Regions from separate parts of the Flavobacterium sp. GCM10023249 genome, predicted to be linked through region 2. Evidence: riboswitches for the same ligand, from Rfam matches in the RefSeq annotation. Region 2 holds a riboswitch; the other holds the start of a gene.

Region 1 (3,500 bases), 350 kb from region 2:
GATGCAATTGTAAGAGGACTGGAAAGGGTCATAGCTCCTGATACCACATCTTTTACTGCAAAAGTATAAACCCCTGACTGTACTACATTAAAGGTATTAGACGATTGAAATGTAACCCCATCGATTGAATACTCATAATTACCTGATCCGCCTGTAGCAGACACAAATACTGATGCACTGTCAACACAGCCTAAATCTCTTGTTATAAATGCGGAACAATACAAGGGAGAATTTGCACCATAAGTCAAAGGCCCTGCCCATTCGGCACTGGAACCTCCCGGGCAAAGCATTCTTACATATACATCATATTGTGTACTGGGAACAGCACTATCGAGTATAAAAGAATTGCCAGGAACCGTTATAGTCCCGGCAGGAGGCGTTGGATTATTTGTAGGCGCCGTTGTACCCGCAGGAACTATCAGCAATAGCCATGAATCACTACCAAACGTACTGGGTTCCCAATCTGCAACAATCTGTCCTCCGGTTGTAGTAAATATTCTGAAATCACCAGGAGCAGGACATATTTGAGCGAATGATGTTAGTATACTCCCGAAAACAAACAACAATACAACAAGATAGTTTTTCTTCATAGATTGGGTTTTATATTTTAAAGCGAATAAAGATACCGAAAAAAAGAATACAAGATAAATTGCAACGTTCTTAACTATCATTTCATTAACCTTTACCTTTTGATTAAACCGTTCTCGCTTTTCAATTTATATAGTAGGCTTTAATGTATGTAGCAAATCAATTATAGTGATGATAAAAAATTCACATCTTATTTTGAATCGTAAAGCAACTAGAAAAACATCTCCAAACATCACACTTTTCCTTTGTGAGAATACCCTATAAATTAATGGAACAATTCTTATCTTTGAAACAAATAAAACCGAATGACTTCTTCCCCACCTTTAAAAATATACTTTGCAAGTGATCAGCACTTGGGAGCACCGACACCTGAAGCCAGTTTTCCGCGTGAACAAAAATTTGTAGCCTGGCTGGATGAAATCAAACACGACGCAGAAGCTATATTCCTATTGGGTGATCTCTTCGATTTTTGGTTCGAATATAAAACTGTTGTTCCTAAAGGTTTTGTACGTGTTTTGGGCAAATTGGCCGAAATTCGCGACAGCGGTATTCCCATCTATTTCTTTGTGGGCAATCACGATTTGTGGATGGACGATTACTTTCAAATGGAATTGAACATTCCGGTATACCATACTACCAAAGAATTCAACTTTAACAACAAAACCTTTTTAATTGGACACGGAGACGGTTTAGGTCCTGGCGACAAAGGATACAAACGGATGAAAAAAGTGTTTACCAATCCATTTTCAAAATGGTTGTTCCGATGGTTACATCCGGATATTGGCGTAAAACTGGCGCAATACCTTTCGGTTAAAAATAAATTGATTTCAGGTGCTGAAGACGTGAAGTTCCTGGGTGAGGAAAACGAATGGCTGGTGCAATATGCCAAACTAAAACTTACCTCAAAACACTATGATTATTTTGTTTTCGGACACCGCCATCTTCCCTTGGAAATAGATCTGAATGAAAATTCCAAATACATTAATTTAGGCGACTGGATTGGGCATTTCACCTACGGTGTTTTTGACGGAACCAATTTCAAAGTTGAAAAATATTAATTCGTTTTTTATTTCTTTAAAATTGAAGTACTTTTGTGCCGTCTCAAAGGGGTGCTCTAAATAACGAGCTGAGATTATACCCAATGAACCTGGAACAGGTAATGCTGTTTAGGGAAGGGCTGAGCGTTACGAAATGTCCAGCGGATATTTAGCGAAAGAACCGGCTGATAAAGCGGCCTTTCCATTAACGTTTCTGCGAGAAAATCATTATTTAATTTTAACAGAATAATTACCCCTTTTATTTGTAAACCATTTTACGAATGAAAAATGTATTCAAGAGTATTTCGTACCGCTTACGAGACACACAATCAGTCGGAAAAGGCTTCCTCATTTTTGCCTTTTTTGTTCTATCAACTCCTTCTTTTGCACAAGAAGAAACCAAAGATTCAACCAAAACAAAATCCTTAGAAGAAGTAATCGTAAAAGCCACTAGAGCAGACGAAAAAACACCGGTAACTTTTTCCAATTTCACCAAGAAAGATTTCTCTAAAAGAAATCTGGGCCAAGACATTCCGGTATTAATGAATTACCTACCTTCTGTAGTTACCACAACCGATGCCGGAAACGGAGTAGGCTACACCGGAATCAGAGTTCGTGGTAGCGATGCAACTCGCGTTAACGTAACCATCAATGGTATTCCCTACAATGATTCGGAAAGCCACGGAACGTATTGGGTAAACATGCCCGATTTTGCTTCATCTACAGAAAGCATTCAGTTGCAACGTGGTGTAGGAACCTCAACCAACGGAGCAGGTGCTTTTGGAGCCAGCTTAAATTTAGCCACAGAATCTTCTACAAAAGCAGGTGGAGAAATTGCCAACTCTTACGGAAGCTTCAATACCCATAAACATACCGTAAAATTCAGTACCGGATTATTGAACGAACATTTTGAATTGGCTGGACGCTTATCTCAAATTAAATCAGACGGATACATCGACAGAGCCTTTTCGGATTTGAAATCGTATTTCTTACAAGGAAACTACAGCAATAAAAAAACCAAAATCAAAGCATTGATTTTTGGCGGAAAAGAACATACTTACCAAGCTTGGAACGGATTGGATGCTGCCACATTGAAAGCAGACCGAACCTTCAATTGGGCGGGATACTATACTGATGAATCAGGCAATGCTCGTTTTTATGACAACGAAACCGACAACTACCAACAAGATCATGCGCAATTGCATTGGAACCAACAATTGAACAACAATCTTGACCTTACGATGGCTTTGCACTACACCAAAGGAAAAGGCTATTACGAAAACTACAAGGAAGATGCCGATTTTAGTGATTATGGCATGACATCGGTTGCAGGACAAACCACGACTGATTTAATTCGTCAGAAGTGGTTAGATAATAATTTTTACGGTACCACTTTCTCATTAAACTACAAAAATGACAAAATAGATGTGGTTTTTGGAGGTGCTGTCAACAAATACGAAGGCGATCACTTCGGAAAAGTAATTTGGGCGCGTTATGCCTCCAATAGTGAATTAGGTGATAAATACTATGATGATTACGGCAACAAAACCGACGCCAATGCCTTTTTAAAAGCAACCTACAAAGTTCTAGATAAATTAAGCTTATATGGCGACCTTCAGGTGCGTAATGTAAACTATGAAGCAACAGGTGTTCAAGCTTCTAAAGTGACTGACAATTTCAACTTCTTTAATCCTAAAGCAGGATTAACCTACGAATTCAATGCCAACAACAACCTGTATTTTTCCTACGCTAAGGCACACCGTGAACCGAACAGAACCGACTACGAGAATGGAACACCAAAACCAGAGAAATTAGACGATTTTGAATTGGGATGGAGATATCAAAACGAAAAAGTAAAACTAAACTTAAATGGTT
Region 2 (3,500 bases):
GTACTGGTAACCGCTCGTAAGATGTATATCCCTTTCGAGTAGCGACTCAAATCGATTAAATTCGTTCCAGAATTTAAATTAGAGCTATAAATCGATTGACCAAGTACATCAAATATTTCCACCTTTAATGCTTCGTTAAAATTCAATGTAAAACTATGCTTAGAAGGATTCGGATAAACCAATAACTCTTTGGAAGTAAAATTATCGGTATTTAATGCAGTACATTCATCAGAAGAAAAAGTACTACTTGCATTCGTATCAGTAAAAACCCAGCCGTCACATGGTCCAAAAGGAAGAGTAGCCGAGTTCGTCCCATAATTATCTGGATTAAAACTGGCAACATTTTCACAGGAAGTGAACAACCAAACACAACCTACTGGTTTTAAAACCCATGCACTATTATCCCATACTATTTCATAGGATTCCGGAAAAGTACAGCTAGTTTCTGCAGTAAAAAAACTACAGTCAAGGTCATTGTCTGTAGCATAACGAGGTTTACCGTTTACTTCTCCTGAATAATAATATTTACCCGCATAATTTCCTGTTACAGTAATCGGTGGATGTGCAGGAGTTGTACTACAACCTGAGCCAGTAACAAAAGAAAAATTTCCATATCCAAAACCGTGCTTATAGGTTGAGTTTACCGCTCTATTGAGAATTACACCATTGTTGGAACCGTCAAAATTCACATCCAATTCCAATCCTTGTTCAGTGTTACTTACACAACTAGAATAATTGTCAAAGATCTCTGTACTGGTTCGTAAATCGTTCCAGATTCGTAAATTATCGAATTTACAATTATTAGTACCACTAAATGAACCAAGATTTATTCTCGTATAATTAGAATTATTATCATAAAATTCAATAGGTTGTGTAAAAACAGCATCCAATACTTGAATTCCGTTGACATACATTTTTATACTTTTAGTAGCGGTATTGTTCACTACAAATGCAACGTGATACCATTGTCCAACAGCAAACGAAGGAGTGCCGGCAATGGTCTCGAAAGTAGTACCATTACCCAATTTTAAAACCGATACTCCTGAAGCATCAACATAAAATTCAATCGGTTTTGCAACTGAAGAAATACCTGGCGCGCATAGGAATCTACCGTTACCATCGCTCGCTGAATTCAAATAAAAGTCATACTCAAAGGTAAACGAAGTTATATTAAGTGGAAATTGCGGACATCCGTTACAACCGGAAATCGTAAATGCCGAATTGGTAGCTAAATTAATCGCATTATTTTGTGCATTAGAGCCCAAAAAAGTGAAGAAGAAAAGAATAAGGCTGAAAAAATAATGTTGCTTCATAGATTAAGATTTATATTCGGGTGTAAAAATAAGAAAATTGCAAGGAAAGAGATTACTTATTATAAATCAAATTGTTAACGATTAAAAAAGACGTAAGATTTCTCCTAAATACGACAAATCGGAATACGTTAAAACCCTTTCTTTCCTTCCTGAAAAAAAAACAATCCATTTTTAAAAAGTGGGAGATGTAGCACTGATCTAGCACTGATCTAGCACTGATATAGCACTCTTTTAGCACATTACCCTTCAACAAGAAGGTTAGATTATTCGGTTATTGGGTTAGTATAACTTTAAGATAACCTCAACAACCATAAACCATAAATAATAAACTCCTAAATTCTAAAAAGTCGAACCATCTTAAATAAAAAAAACATACATTTGTCTCGCTTTAGGGGTGTCTACTCTCGTTTTCGGGAATGTAGGCTGAGATTTTACCCTCTGAACCTGATCTGGTTAATACTAGCGTAGGGAAAAGTAAGATGACTTCATAATGTGCTTTTAGGTACCATTGTAGCCATTCCTAAAGTTTTGTTATCTACTTAAAACAACAGGAATGGAACTAAAAATCAACAATCAAACCAAAATTTTCGAAGCAACAACGCTTTCCGTTCAGGCTTTGCTCGATCTCGAGCTGCCCAACAAACAAAACGGCATCGCTTTTGCCATCAATAATTCGGTAATTCCCAAAACCGACTGGGCAACTACAGTCCTGTCTGAAACCGACGATATTCTAATCATCACAGCCACACAAGGCGGATAATAAGGCTGCACGGGCGGGCTGTAAGCTACAAGTCCGCAGTCAAAAGCCTCAAAACACAGCCTTGCAAGCTGCTTCCTCTGGTCGCCACTTTCAAAACCTGTTTCTTACGGCTTTTACCTTTACGTGCTATCCGCTTCCATCCCTGGCAGGAAATCAACGCTTTTAAGAACTCATAACATATCATTCATAACGCATAACAAACATGACCAACGAAGAAAAAATCTCCAGAAAACCCTTTCCCAACTCAACAAAAGTCTATATCGACGGTGAAATCCACCCGATAAAAGTCGCTATGCGCGAAATTCAGCTACACGATACGAAATTATCGAACGGTGGTATCGAAAAAAACCCGCCGGTTACCGTTTACGATACATCCGGCCCCTATACCGATCCCAATGCCGATATCGATGTGCGCAAAGGATTGCCCCGTATTCGCGAACAATGGATTTTAGACCGTAATGATGTGGAGGAATTATCCGAAATCTCTTCAGACTATGGCAAAATGCGTTTGAACGACGAAAGTCTGAATCATTTGCGTTTTGAATACCTACACAAACCGATGCGTGCTAAAAAGGGAGCCAATGTAACCCAACTATACTATGCCAAGAAGGGCATCATCACTCCGGAAATGGAATATATCGCCATTCGTGAAAACCAACGTATAGAACAACTGGAAACGGCACAAAAAGCAATGCAATGCCAACACGCCGGAAACAGTTTTGGTGCCAATACACCGAAAAGCAAAATCACACCCGAATTCGTCCGTAGTGAAGTAGCCGCCGGTCGGGCCATCATTCCCAACAATATCAACCACCCGGAAAGCGAACCCATGATTGTGGGAAGAAACTTTTTGGTGAAAATCAATGCCAACATCGGGAACAGTGCCGTAACCTCATCTATCGAAGAAGAAGTGGAAAAAGCAGTCTGGGCTTGCCGTTGGGGCGCCGATACCATCATGGATTTATCGACAGGTAAAAACATCCACGAAACCCGCGAATGGATTATACGTAATTCTCCGGTGCCTATCGGAACTGTGCCTATTTACCAAGCGTTGGAGAAAGTAAAAGGAGTGGCCGAAGATTTAACCTGGGAAATCTTCCGTGATACACTGATTGAACAAGCTGAACAAGGAGTTTCCTACTTTACCATTCATGCCGGAGTTTTATTGCGCTTCATCCACTTAACAGCTAACCGTGTTACCGGAATCGTTTCTCGTGGTGGTTCCATCATGGCCAAATGGTGTTTGTTCCATCACAAAGAAAACTTCTTGTACACGCATTTCGAAGAAATCTGTGAAATCATGAAGCAATACGATGTGGCTTTCTCATTGGGCGATGGATTACGCCCGGGATCTATAGCTGATGCCAATGATGCCGCTCAATTTGCCGAATTGGAAACCCTAGGAGAACTGACCAAAATAGCATGGA

The links. Region 2 has a riboswitch for thiamine pyrophosphate ahead of thiS (sulfur carrier protein ThiS). Riboswitches for the same ligand answer to the same signal wherever they lie in the genome.
Region 1: linked by a shared signal. The riboswitch ahead of ACFO7M_RS05490 (TonB-dependent receptor) and the one ahead of thiS (sulfur carrier protein ThiS) in region 2 are both predicted to bind thiamine pyrophosphate.

Annotation. Positions count from the first base shown of each region.
Region 1 is NZ_JBHSHZ010000006.1:898,366-901,865, reverse strand. Features, by position in the region: gene ACFO7M_RS05500 (DUF7619 domain-containing protein) at 1-590, opposite strand, end outside; gene ACFO7M_RS05495 (UDP-2,3-diacylglucosamine diphosphatase) at 894-1,646, shown strand; TPP riboswitch at 1,684-1,778, shown strand; gene ACFO7M_RS05490 (TonB-dependent receptor) at 1,907-3,500, shown strand, end outside.
Region 2 is NZ_JBHSHZ010000006.1:551,353-554,852, forward strand. Features, by position in the region: gene ACFO7M_RS04025 (LamG-like jellyroll fold domain-containing protein) at 1-1,313, opposite strand, end outside; TPP riboswitch at 1,694-1,801, shown strand; gene thiS (sulfur carrier protein ThiS) at 1,867-2,073, shown strand; gene thiC (phosphomethylpyrimidine synthase ThiC) at 2,276-3,500, shown strand, end outside.